DNA from 3 places in the Mesorhizobium sp. AA23 genome. Region 3 is predicted to be linked to each of the others. Evidence: riboswitches for the same ligand, from Rfam matches in the RefSeq annotation. Region 3 holds a riboswitch; each other region holds the start of a gene.

Region 1 (4,805 bases), on a different contig from region 3:
AAGATCGCGCTTAAGCATGTAAATGTGTGGCGAAACCCGCAAACCCTCGACGTGCTCGACCTTGCGGTATTTCACGTGGACCTGGTGTTTCTCGCGAAGGTCGCGCTCGAGTTGCTGCATGTCGATGCTGTCGATCGAAAACAGACTTATCGCAGCGAGGCTGTCCGTGTCGGTCGGCGTATGGAGCCTGAAACCGGGAATGTCCTGGACGAGACCTACCCAATATCGGGTGAGTTCGCGCAGTCGCGCATGCATCCGTTCCGCGCCGATCGCCTTGTGGAATTGAATTGCGGGCGCGATTCCTGCCTGGACAGCGGAATTGTAGGTGCCGAGATTCCAATGGTCGAACCTGTCTATGTGCACCGCGGGCTGGTCGAAAGGTGCAAGCAATGGCCAGGTGGTATCGATCCGGCGTTCGCTGACGACCAGCATCCCGTTGCCGATAGGAGCACCGAGCCACTTGTGCAGGCTGGTGACAAAAAAATCGCAATCGAGTTCGCGGAAGCTGACAGGCATCTGAGCAAAAGTCTGGGCACCGTCGACGACAGTCATGATGTCGCGCTCCCGCGCGATTTCGCAGAGCCGGTTCACCGGCAGGACACGCCCGTTCCAGTGGTACATGTGAGTCAGCTGCAGGACGCGGGTACGCGGGGTCATCGCCTGAACATAGGATTCGATGATGTCGTCGTCGCTGTCCATGAGGTCGAATGTGCAGTTTACAACCTCGATGCCCTCGCGCTGTTGCCGCTGCAGCCAGCCCGCACGAACGCTGGGGTAGTCCCAAGGCGAGATCAGCACTTGATCGCCCTTAGTCACCGGTATTCCGAAGATCGCTGTCGAAAGACCCTCCGACGAATTCCGGTTCAGCGCGATCTCTCCGGGGCTGCAATCGATCAGTTCCGCCAGCTCGCGTTTGATATGAGGAAGTGCTGTGTCGAGCTTGCTCCACATATTGTAGTCGGGATTGCGACTGATGAAGCGGTAGGCGTCAACCGTCGCTTCCTCGACAACAGTCGGTGGGGGACTGACCGCGGCGTTGTTCAAGTTGAGGAGTGGTTCTTGCGGGGGGTATTTTGCGCGGATGCGCTCCCATTCCGCTTCGTCCTCATGTTCGGCGGACCGATCTATTGCAAAAAAATTCATGGGAACGCGCCGGGTCTCATCTGTGGCCCGACAATAAGCGCCGTAGCCCAGCTCAATCTGCCTATTCACATGAGAAGACAGAATTTAATTGCGAACGCCGGTGAATTCGCGAGACGTTGAAGCCCGAGAACGACATCGCTTGGCACAGGGTTAGCCGTGAGGAAGCGAGTGCGGAGATCCGGCCCAATCACGCCAAGAAGAACCGTCACGTTGTCAAGCGATGCGCGAACAATCCCCGGTTTCTGAGAGCGGGCAACGACGGTCAGGCCTGCCAATGCGCCATTGCGCAAACGCGAAGCGCGATGGCGCGTTGCGGTTGGTGCGGGTCTATGGAACGCCGAGCGGTTCTAAGGCTTCAATCGTTCTCCGAGACGAGCGATCGCCGATTTGAGCGGCGCCTCGCCGGCGCCGCAAAAGGTCTCGCTCATCACCAGCTCGGGCAGCGGCAGGCGCTTGCCCCAGCCATGCGCTTCGAGGTCGGGCCTTGGCGCGAATTCCGAGACGCGGCCGACGCAGAGATAGGCGATCGGCGTGACGTGCTCGGGGATCGACAGCAGTCGCTTCAGCGCTTCGGGCTCGATGATGCTCACCCAGCCAACCCCGACGCCTTCCGCCCGCGCCGCGAGCCAGAAATTCTGCACCGCGCAGACGGTGCTGTAGAGGTCCATCTCCGGATTGTGCCAGCGCCCGAGCGGCGAGTTCTTCGAGCGCTGGCGGTCGCAGGTGATGCAGAGGTTGAGCGCGCTTTCGCAGATGCCCTCGAGCTTCAGCTTGCGGTAGAGCGCCCGCCGCTCCACCTCGATCGCCGGCAGTTCCTGTTCGCGCGCGGCGAGGAAAAGGTCGCGCACCTGCCGCCGCCTTGTGGCGTCCCGGATGATGATGAAGTTCCAGGGCTGCATGTAGCCGACCGACGGCGCGTGGTGTGCCGCGGTGAGCAGCCGCGCCAAAACGCCGTCGTCGAGATCGTCGGTAAGGAAATGGCTGCGCACGTCGCGCCGGGTGAACATGGCCCGGTAGACGGCGTCGCGCGCCAATTGGTCAAAGTCATCGCCGCCGGCGGCGGCTGTTCGTGCCTGCATCGCTTGTCCCCTTGCGATAAGCAGTCCTCCGCCTGACCATGCGGATGACCATGTCTGCCGGGCCGGTCTTCTGGCTCGGGATCGACCCGCATCCGGCGCCTTCCCGTCTGGGACAGTGGCGTTTGCCGGCGCGGTCCCCCTCACAGCGTTGGGCACGCCACGGATTTCAACCGTGTTCCCGATTCTCCCGCGTTGCGGGCACCAGGCAGCGACGCGACCTTATCGCGAAGCCGAGGCCGGGCCAATGCCGCCAGCGACACGATTGGGCGCGATTTCCCCAATCATTCGGCGCTGAAACATGGCTATCCGTGCGACAGGTGCCTAGATTAGGCGCCATGACCACTCGTCTTTACACTCATCCGGTATTCCTGGAACACCTCACGCCGGCCGGCCACCCCGAGCGGCCCGACCGTTTGCGCGCCATCGAGCGCGTGCTCGACGACGAGGCTTTTTCGGCCCTCGACCGCGTCGAGGCGCCGGAAGGCGACGAGGCGACTATCCTTTACGCGCATCCGGAGGATTTCGTCGGCCGTGTCCGCGCTGCGATTCCCGAGACGGGGATCGTCTCGATCGATGCCGACACCAGCGCCAGCCCGAAAAGCTGGCAGGCCGCGGTGACGGCGATCGGCGCGGCGAACGCCGCCGTCGACGATGTGTTCGAGGGCCGTGCCGCCAATGTCTTCGTTGCCGCGCGTCCGCCCGGCCATCACGCCGAAAAAGCGACCGCGATGGGCTTTTGCCTGTTCAACACCGCGGCGATCGCCGCCCGTTATGCGCAGGAGAAGCATCTGGCCGAGCGCGTCGCCATCGTCGATTGGGATGTGCATCACGGCAACGGCACGCAGGACATTTTCTGGGACGATCCGTCGGTGCTCTATTGCTCGACCCACCAGATGCCGCTTTATCCGGGCACCGGTGCCAAGAGCGAGACCGGCGCCGGCAACATCGTCAACGCGCCGCTTGCGCCGAGCACCGGCAGCGACACGTTCCGCGACGCCTTCCTGTCGCGCGTGCTGCCGTCGATCGACGCCTTCCAGCCGGATCTGATCATCATTTCCGCCGGTTTCGATGCGCACCATCGCGATCCGCTGGCCGCGATCAACCTGACCGAGGATGATTTCGACTGGGCGACCGGCCAGCTGATGGAGCGCGCCGGGCGCCACAGCGGCAACCGGCTCGTCAGCCTGCTGGAGGGCGGTTACGATCTGCAAGGATTGGCATTTTCGGTCGCCGCCCATGTCGGGCGGCTGATGAAGGGATGAATGATGGCTGATGAAGCTAACCAAGACGTCAAGGTGATGAGCTTCGAACAGGCGCTCGACGCGCTGGAGAAGATCGTCGATGATCTGGAGCGCGGCGACGTTCCGCTCGACCAGTCGATCAAGATCTACGAGCGCGGCGAGGCGCTGAAGGCTCATTGCGACCGCTTGCTCAAGGCCGCCGAGGACAAGGTCGAGAAGATCAGGCTCTCGCGCGACGGCAAGCCGGTTGGAACGGAGCCGCTCGACGCCGAGTGAGGTGTATTGATATTCAGGTGAGGCCGCCTGCAAACGCGGCTTTCTGCGGTTCCGGTGCTCACGTCCTTCAAGTACGCTCCGGTCCGGTTCTCGGAACCCGCCATTTTCGGCTCGGTCTGACCTGAATCTCAACACACCTCGGTGCACAATGTCAGACCGGTTCGGGCAGAAAGCAGGTAAGGAGTTAAAGCATGTGCCGAAACATCAAGACCCTGTTCAACTTCGATCCGCCGGCGACCGACGACGAGGTCCATGACGCGGCGCTGCAGTTCGTTCGCAAGCTGAGCGGCGCGACCAAGCCGTCCAAGCGCAACGAGCATGCCTTCAACCACGCCGTCGAGGCGATCGCCGCCGCCGCGCGCGAGCTGCTTGACAGCCTCGAAACCACCCAGCATCCGCGCAACCGCGAGGAAGAGGCCGCCAAGGCGAAGGCCCGATCCGCGCTCCGCTTCGCCTGACGCCGGTCATGAGCTTCTTTCCGAGCAACGATCCTGAGGCCGGCGACGCCTTCGCCTGCGACCAGATCGAGTTGATGGTCATTCCGAACGCCAAGGACATTGGCGGCTTCGAGGTTCGCCGCGCCTTGCCGACGGCGAAGCGCAGGCTGGTCGGTCCGTTCATCTTCTTCGACCGCATGGGTCCGGCCATCCTGCGCGCCGGCCATGCGATCGACGTGCGCCCGCATCCGCATATCGGGCTTTCCACCGTCACTTATCTGTTCGACGGCAAGATCAGGCATCGCGACTCGCTCGGCACCGAAATGGTGATCGCGCCGGGCGACGTGAATTTGATGACCGCCGGCCGCGGCATCGTTCATTCCGAGCGCACGCCCGAGGAATTGCGCGGCGCGCCGATGTCGATTTCCGGCCTGCAAACCTGGCTGGCGCTGCCGGACAGCAAGGAAGAAATCGCCCCGGTGTTCGCGAACACGTCGGTCGTCCAACTGCCCGAAATCGATGCCGAGGGCGTTAGCGGCCGCGTCGTCATCGGCGAATTTTCCGGGCTGCGCTCGCCCGTCGCGACCGCCTCGGAAACGCTCTATGCCGATCTGCGGCTGGCGGCGGGC
Region 2 (4,805 bases), on a different contig from region 3:
TTTCGAGAAGCTGGGCGGCATGCGCCATTTCGGCGGCACGGCGAGCGAGCAGGTCGATTTCCGCCACACCGTGGCGATGAAGCTCGACCATACGAAATTCTGCGACCTTATCGTCGATGCGCTCGAGCGCCTCACCAGGCAAAAGGCGTGAGGCGCTCCGGCGTCAAGGCCTAGCCGGCCCTCACAGCAGGAACGATTGCCTGTCGCGCAATGTGGCGCTCATGGCGGCGATGCCGGTCTCGATCTCGCGCTTGTTGGCCAGGATCGCATCGCCGGCCGCACCCTCGACCGTCGATCGCAACAGGTCGGCCTGGCCGACCAGCACCGCGTCGTTGTCGGCCAGCGCGACGAGCGTTGCGGCTTCGAGCCGGTAGCGCGGGCGCCTTGCCGCCCTGGGCGACTCTCAAGCCTCCAGGCCCGCACGCCAGGAAGTGGGGGAGAATTGGCCCGGCGAAGCCGAGACGGCCATTTCGACGAGAGCCCGGCGTCGGCATCAGCAACCGGCGCTGGCACGGTGGTGTCCTTGTTCTGTTGCATTTTAGTTGAAACTAATTTGAAAGTTACCCGTTAGCAGCGCGTAGGCGAGCTCAAACTTGCCCTGCTGTCGACAGCTAAGTTGAAAGGAGAAGTCCTAAGCCTTTTTCAGTGCTTGGCGTTGCCGAGACCGCTTTTCTATCATTCGTCTTTCGAGCGGCCTCCAGCCGCGCCTGTCACCGAGGCCGATGCCTGGCAGGGCGAGAAGTAGCCATCGCTCGGCGCATTCGCGCGACGAAGGCTTCGCAGACCGCTGTCGAGCGGACGCTCGATGAGGAGCCACACAAGGTTGGCCTTGGAACAAAGGTCTGGCCATGAAAAAATACCTAGCAGCCGCGCTGGCGATCGCCATCCCGATCGGGCCTGCTTCGGCGCTTGACGTCGGCGTCGGCGGCAAGGTCGGCGGCATCGGCGTGGGCGCCGGATTGGGCGCCGGTTCGCAAGGCGTGTCGGCGGGCGTGGGCGCCAGTGCCGACGGTGTCGGCGGCGCAAACGTCGGCGCATCGACCGGCGGCGGATCGCTCGGCGTCAATGCCGGCGGCAATCTGGGCAGCACCAGTACAGGCGTGTCGACAAGCGTGGGCGCCGCCGCCGCGGGCGACGATCCTTCCGCCGTCAGCGGATCGGCTGCCTCTGCGCAGAACCCGGCCGCGGTGCCGACAGCCCCTGCTTTGGCCAAAAGCGCGACGCAGACCATTGTGCTGCCTCCAGTGCTGAGGCCCTCCAGATCCGCCGGCGGCGACCTCCGGCGGGTCACCAAAGGCTATCGCATCGCGCCGCTGTCACCTCCGAAGGCGATATCCGGCACGCCGGCCGCCGTAGTGCGCGCCTGTCGCGCCGCGATCGCGGCGGCCGCCAAGCCCCTCGGCGCCGTGCGTGTTTACACGGTCAGCGCCGGCCCCTTGCGTCAACGCCGAAGCGGGCTCAACGCGCCGATCGAGGTGCGCATAGACTATGACGGGCGAGGCGGCATCGAAGTGAGGCAGGCGAAAGTCGGCTGTCGCCTAAATGCGAAGGGCGCGGTCACCGCGGTGATTTAGGCAAAGGCACAACGGCCGTTGCCATCCTTCCTGCCGGTTGCAACCTCGGCGGTTGGCATTTCCCGCCCCACAAGGTGGGGAAGAGGTGGCTCGGCGCAGCCGAGGCGGAGCGGGGGAGCGCCATATCCGATAACCCTGCCGACCGCAGGCGCGGACCTCAGCCGGCTGCAGACAAGGCGCCCGCGCTTCGGCTAGAGTTCCGCCGGGCGCAAAAAAATCATCGAAGGGGAGCATCGCGATGAACGAAGTCAGGCCAATCGCCGAGATCGCCAGCTATCACGCCCATATCTACTACGGCGGGGAGGCCGAGCGGCAGCACGCCGAATGGCTTCGCCAGCGCATCGCAGAGCGTTTCCGCGTGCGCCTGGGCAATTGGCGCGACGAGCCAGTCGGCCCGCACAAGCAAGCCATGTACCAGGTCTCCTTCGCCACCGAGATCTTTGCCACGCTGGTTCCCTGGCTGATGCTGAACCATGGCGGCCTAAGCATCCTCATCCATCCGAACACCACCAACCCCAAGCGCGACCACCTTATCGACCCGATCTGGATCGGCCAGGCGCTGCCGGTGAAGGGCGACGTGCTTGGCGAAGAGGACGAGGCGGAAGAGGCGCTGGAGGTGAATACCGAGCCGACGCTGGGGGTGTGAGGGGGGGCGCAGCCCTCTCGTCACGATGGCGTGAGAGGCCGCTGGCCGTCGGAGTTGTTAATTGACTGGCCAATCGCGGTGTGGCGAATTCGCGCCGATGGTTCCCTTCGGGGATCAAAAGGGAACGCGGTGCGGAGAAATCCAAAGCCGTGGCTGCCCCCGCAACTGTAAGCGGCGTGCCGGTTTCACGATGCCACTGGCTGCATGGGCCGGGAAGGCGAAAGCGGCGGGAATCCGCGAGCCAGGAGACCTGCCATCATGGACGTCAAAGCAGAACATCGGACGGGGTGATCCGGTGTGCGCGCCTGGCCGGAGGGCGGGGCGAGTTCCCTGCGATGACAGGCAACGTCAAAGGCAGAACCATGCTGATCCAACTATCGAAAATGCTGAACAAAACCGCGCCGGACCTGAAGGCCAGGCTGATTACAATCTACGGGGCGCTCGCCATTCTCAACGTCGGGGCGTGGCTGTGGGCTTTCGTCGCCTTCCACGACAAGCCGACATTGCTTGGCGTCGCTCTCGTCATTTATGGCCTCGGCTTGCGCCATGCCGTCGATGCCGACCACATAGCGGCCATCGACAATGTCACGCGCAAGCTGATGCAGAACGGCAAACGGCCGGTCTCCGTCGGTTTCTTTTTCGCACTCGGCCATTCGACGATCGTCGTCATCGTCGCTGCGGCTATCGCGGCGGCAACGTCCCTGCTCGGCCGTTTCCAGAGCCTTCAGGAGATTGGCGGCACGATCAGTACCGGCATTTCCGCACTCTTCCTGCTCGCCATCGCGGCGATGAACATCGTCATCTTCTTGTCGATCTACAGAAGCTATCGGCGGGTGCGGGCCAGTGGGGCGTTTGTCGAGGAGGATCTGGACCTGCTGCTCAACAATCGCGGCTTCCTGGCCCGCGTCTTCCGCCCGATGTTCCGGCTGGTGTCGCAGAGCTGGCACATGTTCCCACTTGGTTTCCTCTTCGGCCTTGGCTTCGACACCGCGACCGAAGTCGCCATGTTCGGCGTGTCCGCGGCACAAGCGGCCAAGGGCGTGCCGTTCGAAGCCATTCTGGTCTTCCCGGTGCTTTTCGCGGCCGGTATGTCACTGGTCGACACGACCGATGGTGTGATGATGCTCGGCGCCTATGAGTGGGCCTTTGTCAAGCCGATCCGCAAACTGTACTACAACATGACGATCACCCTGGTGTCGGTCCTTGTCGCAGTACTGATCGGCGGCATCGAGGCGCTCGGCCTGATCGGTGGCAAGCTCGGTCTGTCGGGCGGCTTCTGGAACGGCGTCGGCACGCTCAACGACAATTTCAACAATCTGGGCTTCGCCATTATCGGCATCTTCATCGCCGCCTGGGCGATCTCCTACCTCGTCTACAAGGCCAAGGGGCTGGATGATGTGGAGAGCGCATCCGCAGCAAAGAATTCATAAACCGCCGGCTGCGGCTGGCTGCAGCAGACCAGCCGCATCTCTCTGCCATCAGACGCCGGCGGGCTGCCAGCCTGCCTCCTTGAATGCCTCGGCATCGGGAAGCCGATGACGGCAGCGGTGCTCGCCTTGACATTTTTGTTCCTATTTTGTTCACTGTTGGCCAGACAGCAACAGGAGATAGCCGGCCCGTGCGCACGCGCTTCAAAGGCATGCTGAGGACCCGTAGCCCAAGCCTTTGGAAGTGTGACGGAATTCTGCGCTTGGATAAGCCAGGGGTTAAGGCCTGGGATAAGTCCCATAATCCATAAGCCAGTATCCAGTCCAAATATCCAGAGTCCAGAACAGAAAAGCTGGCGCTTTTCTGTTCTAAAAAAGCGGGGAAGGGGAAAGCAAAAATGGGAGCAGCGCAAGCCATTCGGCGTACGGCGCTACGGCGAGGGCTCGGCGGCGCCAGCGAGCTTCCGACGTGGCGGCGAGCCGCCCTGTTCGGTCTCCCAGGATGCAACCGGCCTCACGTCAGCCCGGCGATCTGCTCATCGGGGTCGAGCTCCGCCCCGCCGGCGACGACCACGTTGGCGAGCGGCGCCGAGAGCGTCCAGCGAACGAGGCCGGGCAGCCGTTCCATGGAGGCGCTGCCGGAGAGGCTGGTGGGGACGACGCGCTGGAGAACGACGCTGCCGAAGCCTTTGTGCGGCTTGGCATCGGCGGCCGCGGCAGGTTCGGAAAAATGTTCCTCCCAGACCAGCTCGAAATCGCTGCCTTCGGGGGCCGGGGCTACCCGCCAGTCCATTCGCACGGTTCCGGCGTCGCCGGCCAGGGCGCCGTATTTCGTCGCGTTGGTGCCCAGCTCATGCAGCGCCATGCCGATGTTCTGCACCGCGTTCAGCCGCAACGTCACGTCCGGCCCGCAAGGCGAGATTCGCTCTTCGTGTCCGAACGGCCGCAGATGTTCGCGCACAAGGTCGGCCATGCCTGCGCCGCGCCAGTCGTTGAGCACCAAGAGGTCGTGCGAGCGCGACAGCGCCATGATGCGTTCGCGGATCTGGTGTTCGAACGCGCGCGGGTCGGTCGCGCGCTTGCTCGTCTCGCGGATCATGGAAAGGATCACGGCGTATTGGTTTTTGACGCGGTGGTTCACCTCGCGCATCAAGAGTT
Region 3 (4,805 bases):
CCGTTTCCGGTCGGTTGGCGAAGGCGCGGAAGGCCAGCGCCGGATCGGCGTCGATCTCGCCCTTGAAGGAGATCGCGCCGGCGAGGATACGGCCATCGAGCTCGGGCAGCACGACATGCATGGCAAGGTCGGCGGGCGCCAGGCCGCGCTGGTTTTTCTCCCAGACTTCGCGCCGCGTCGTGGCGACGATGACCTGGAACACGGGCACGCCGGCACGGTCGAAGAGCGTTTCGGCACCCGGCTCGGCACCGGAGGCGAAGGCGGTTGCAGTGACGATGGCGGACGGGTTCAGCGAGGTGATGGCGGTTTCGACGAAAGCCAGCGATACCGGGTCCTTGAGGCTCGAAACGAAGATCGGCACGGGCATGATGCCCTGCGACCGCAACGCCTCCGTCAGGGCATCGATTGGGGCGACGTCGGCGGCGAGCAGCATCGAACGGTAGAAGAGGATGGGGATGACGGGGGCACCGACGCTGTCGATGTTGAGCTCTGTCACACCCCCCTCTGTCCGGCAGGACAGAGGGGGGTGTGAAGGACCGCCGACATCGATGATCTCAGGCTCCTCTACAACCCCCAATCCAGCCTGGTAATACCCCGCCTTCGGCACGCTCACCGGCTCGGCCACGGCCGTATCCGACCCGGCGAGCCTTGCCAGGCTTTGCACCAGCGCGCTCATGTTCGCTGGGCCGCCTTCGCGGAAATAGCCGAGCAGGGCGTCGAGTTCGGCGCGCGGCAGGGTCGAGCCTTCGATCAGCCGCAGATCCTCGTCGTGGCTTTCGCCCGGCAGCAGCGCCAGTTTGATATTTCGCTCGCGCGCAACCGCTGCGAGCTGGTCGCAGCCGTAGCGCCACCAGTCGTAGCCGCCGAGAATGCGGACCAGGACGACCCTGGCATGGCGCGCGACACTGTCGATCCAGAGATCGACCGACATCGGATGGCGGAGATCGCGAAGTGCTGCCAGCCGCATCGACGGCAGCCGAGCGGCGTCGGCCTTCCAGGCAGCGGCGAGGCCGGCGAGATCGCTGTCGGTGAAGGACAGGGCCACGACATCCGCAGGCGTCTGCCTGAGGTCGATCGGCTCGGCGAGATCGTCGAGCGAGGCGGATGTCGTGGTGAGGATGTGCATCGCGGTTCGGTCTTGCCTCAGCCGGCGAGGATACGCTCGATCGCCGGGCGGTTCAGCCCCTTGAGGCCGATGACGACGAGCCGCGATCGGCGGTCGTCGTCCGGCGTCCAGGCGCGGTCGTAATAGTGGTTGACGCGCGGGCCGACGGCCTGGAGCAGCAGCCGCATCGGCTTGCCACCCACCTCGACAAAGCCTTTGACGCGCAGAACGTTTTCCTGCTCGGCGGCGAGAGCGACGCGCTTTGCCAGCTCATCCGGACTGGCGATGGACGGGATATCGAGGACGAAGGAGTCGAAATCGTCATGCTCATGGTCGAGCTCGTCATCGTGATGGGTCTTGCGGTTCTCGATGTCGTCCTCGACGGCGAGGCCAAGACCGAGCAGCACCGACGGGTCGACCTTGCCCTGTGCGGTCGGCACGACCTTGACCGCGCGCGCCACGTGCTCGCCGATGACGGCATTGGCGCGCTCCGAGCCGGCCGCGTCCATCAGATCGCTCTTCGACAGGATGATGAGGTCGGCGCAAGCGATCTGGTCCTGGAACACCTCTTCGACCGGATCATCGTGGTCGAGCGAGTCGTCGGCGGCGCGCTGCGCCTGCAAGGCGTCTAGGTCGGAGGCGACGCGGCCGTCGGCCAGCGCCGGACCGTCGACCACGGCGATGACGCCATCGACCGTGACGCGGCTCTTCACCGTCGGCCACTGGAAGGCCTGGACGAGCGGCTTCGGCAAAGCGAGGCCGGAGGTTTCGATCAGGATGTGGTCGACCTTCGGCGTGCGCGACAGGATCCGGTCGAGCGCCGGCACGAAATCGTCGGCGACGGTGCAGCAGATGCAGCCATTGGCGAGCTCGACGATATTTTCCTCTGGGCAGGTGTCGATGCCGCAGCCTTTCAGGATCTCACCGTCGATGCCGACATCGCCGAATTCGTTAACGATGATCGCCAGCCGCTTGCCCTTGGCGTTTTCGAGCAGGTTGCGGATCAGCGTGGTCTTGCCGGCGCCGAGAAAGCCGGTGACGACAGTGCAGGGAACACGGGAGAGGGATGCGGTCATGTCAGTCCTTCAGCAGGTCGAGGGGAGGGAGGCGGGCAACCAGGCCGCGCTTGAGGGAATCGGGCCGGCCTCGCCAGGGGATGAGGCCGTCGGTCGAGGTGGCAAAGAGCTTTGCGCCGGTGACGAGGTCGGCCCCGCTGGTCGTTTCCAGGTCACCGAAGACATAGCTCCAGCAGCCGTCGCGCAGCAGCGCCGCGCTCAGGCGGCGTTTGCAATTGCCGAGACACTCGACGGTGCGGATGCGGATTTTCTCGTCCGGCGCGGCGCGGCGCGCGTCTTCGGCAAGGAGGGCGCCGGCGCGCGGATGCGCGTCCGAACCGGTCTCATCGCGGCAGGAGGAGCAGACGATGACGGTCACTTCCGATAGCGCGTCGCGGGGTTCGGACGAAATGTCCGCGGTACTAGCCGGAAAACTGACGTTGCAATCCAAAACCAGGCTCCTTGCCCGGAAAACCCGCCGAGCGATCGGATTCTCATGTCTCAGACGGCAGGTCTCCTGGCTCGCGGGTCGTCGCCTTACGCCGCCTTCCCGGGAACATCCCAGTGGTTTTCGGCTGAGGCTCGTCGCTCACAGTTGCGGGGACAGCCGCGGATTTGGGTTTTCCCGCACCGCATTCCCTCTGGCTCCTCCCCTTGCCGGGAGGAGACCGTCTGCGGCGGATTTAGGCTTAGAGGTGCTGGCATGTCAACGCGCGGCTACGACACCGAAATGTCGGTCAACGCCGGCCCAAGGTCGCCGGCCGGCGTCACCTCGATGGTTTCCAAGCCGAGCCATGCCTGCATCTGTTTCAACTCACCGAAGAGCTGTGCGGCCGTTTCGGCGGGAGCGCCGGCTTCGGCAAAAGCCGCATGGACGCGCAGCACGCCGGCCGGCCGGTCAGCTCTCAAATCGACCCGGGCAACGATCCGGTCGCCGAGCAGGAAAGGCAGCACGTAGTAGCCGTACTGGCGCTTCTCGGCCGGCGTGTAGATCTCGATGCGGTAGCGGAAGCCGAAGAGTTTTTCCGTCCGGGTGCGTTCGAATACCACCGGATCGAAGGGCGCGAGCAGGGCGCGGGCCTCGATGCGGCGCGGAAAGCGGGCGTCCTTGTGGAGATAGGCGGGCTTGTCCCAGCCTTCGACCTTCACCGGCAGCAGTTCGCCCATCTCGACCAGTTCCTCGATTCTGGCTCTCGTATCGCCAGGCGCCAGGCGGAAATAGTCACGCAGATCGCCATAGGTGGCGATGCCATGGGCGCGGGCGGAAATGCGCAGCAATTGGCGATGCGCGTCCTCGACCGAGGGCACCGGCAGGTCGAGGATGGCCGGCGGCAGAACCCGCTCGGGCAGGTCGTAATAGCGCTCGAATCCTCGCCGGTAGGCGGTGGTGATGCGCCCGGCCCAGAACAGCCATTCGAAAGCGTGCTTGGCCTCGCTCCAGCCCCACCATCCGCCATTGCCCTTGTGGCCTTCGATGTCGGAGGCGGCGATCGGCCCGCGTTCCGCGACTTGCCCGTAGATCTCCTCGATCATCGCCTTGCGCTCGCGGCCCCATTTGGCGAGGCCGAGATACATTTCCTCGCCTTTCTCGGCCCGCTGCATGCGCCAGCGCATCAACGGATAGGTCTCGACGGGCAGGAAGGAAGCCTCATGGGCCCAGTATTCGAAGACGGTTCGCTTGCGCGTGACGGCCGCGTTGTCGAGCAGCGCAAGGGGGTAGGGGCCGAGGCGCGAGTAGAGCGGCATATAGTGGGCGCGCACCACGGCGCTGACGGAATCGATCTGCAGCAGGCCAGTTCGGGAAAGCACACGGGCGAGATGGCGACGATCGGGCGTGCCGGCCGGCCGCGCATCGGTAAAACCCTGCGCGCCGAGCGCAATGCGCCTTGCTGCGGCGAGCGAGATCTTTTCTTTCATCCAGCTACCTTGCCCTGATCCTTTGCCGGGATTTCCAGTCGGTGATTCCGGCCATGCTAACAGGCAAATGGCGGGAGATATGTCAGGATAGAAAAGTGGAGTGAAACATGAAGGAAATCAAACAGGAGCGGATCGGACCAGTTTCTTCCGATATGGCGTCCAGGGCCGGATTTTGAACAAGGTTTGACTTGCGTCGCCGAAACCGCTGCGCTAACCCTCGCCGCGTCGCAGCATAGGCCACCTAAAACGGTTCAGCGGGTTAAACTGTCACGCTTCCGCCTTAGAGTCCGTTGCTGTAATCAAAGTGAACTGGCCGCCGAAGGAAAGTCGCCGCATGAGCGCACTCCTAAGTTCGTATCTGCCCATCGTGCTCTTCATCGCAGTGGCGATGGTTGTCGGCCTGGCGCTGATCGTTGCGCCGTTCCTGGTTGCCTACCGCAATCCCGATCCGGAAAAGCTTTCCGCCTATGAATGCGGGTTCAACTCATTCGACGACGCCCGCATGAAGTTCGACATCCGCTTCTACCTGGTGTCGATCCTGTTCATCATCTTCGATCTCGAGGTCGCCTTCCTGTTCCCGTGGGCGGTGTCCTTCTCCAAGCTCGGCATGCTCGGCTTCTGGTCGATGATGGTGTTCCTGGCGGTGCTGACCATCGGCTTTGCCTATGAATGGAAAAAAGGAGCGCTGGAATGGGATTGAACGACAGTTCAGGCACCCTCGTCGCGCC

Evidence for each region. A riboswitch is a leader RNA that binds a small molecule or an ion and turns the genes downstream of it on or off. The one in region 3 is predicted to bind cobalamin.
Region 1: another riboswitch for cobalamin. It lies ahead of bluB (5,6-dimethylbenzimidazole synthase); the one in region 3 lies ahead of A9K66_RS25650 (DUF1636 family protein).
Region 2: another riboswitch for cobalamin. It lies ahead of A9K66_RS14905 (HoxN/HupN/NixA family nickel/cobalt transporter); the one in region 3 lies ahead of A9K66_RS25650 (DUF1636 family protein).

What each region holds. Positions count from the first base shown of each region.
Region 1 covers NZ_LYTP01000028.1:396,929-401,733, forward strand. The annotation lists gene A9K66_RS21645 (aminotransferase class V-fold PLP-dependent enzyme) at 1-1,143, opposite strand, end outside; gene bluB (5,6-dimethylbenzimidazole synthase) at 1,491-2,222, opposite strand; cobalamin riboswitch at 2,265-2,443, opposite strand; gene A9K66_RS21655 (histone deacetylase family protein) at 2,558-3,484, shown strand; gene A9K66_RS21660 (exodeoxyribonuclease VII small subunit) at 3,488-3,739, shown strand; gene A9K66_RS21665 (DUF2277 domain-containing protein) at 3,931-4,197, shown strand; gene A9K66_RS21670 (pirin family protein) at 4,206-4,805, shown strand, end outside.
Region 2 covers NZ_LYTP01000013.1:961-5,765, forward strand. The annotation lists gene A9K66_RS14890 (nucleoside hydrolase) at 1-151, shown strand, start outside; gene A9K66_RS30275 (hypothetical protein) at 182-325, opposite strand; gene A9K66_RS14895 (hypothetical protein) at 849-1,574, shown strand; gene A9K66_RS14900 (DOPA 4,5-dioxygenase family protein) at 1,813-2,220, shown strand; cobalamin riboswitch at 2,302-2,493, shown strand; gene A9K66_RS14905 (HoxN/HupN/NixA family nickel/cobalt transporter) at 2,583-3,650, shown strand; gene A9K66_RS14910 (HWE histidine kinase domain-containing protein) at 4,162-4,805, opposite strand, start outside.
Region 3 covers NZ_LYTP01000031.1:3,400-8,204, forward strand. The annotation lists gene cobN (cobaltochelatase subunit CobN) at 1-1,126, opposite strand, end outside; gene cobW (cobalamin biosynthesis protein CobW) at 1,144-2,181, opposite strand; gene A9K66_RS25650 (DUF1636 family protein) at 2,183-2,611, opposite strand; cobalamin riboswitch at 2,650-2,848, opposite strand; gene A9K66_RS25655 (winged helix-turn-helix domain-containing protein) at 2,878-4,077, opposite strand; gene A9K66_RS25660 (NADH-quinone oxidoreductase subunit A) at 4,412-4,777, shown strand; gene A9K66_RS25665 (NADH-quinone oxidoreductase subunit B) at 4,768-4,805, shown strand, end outside.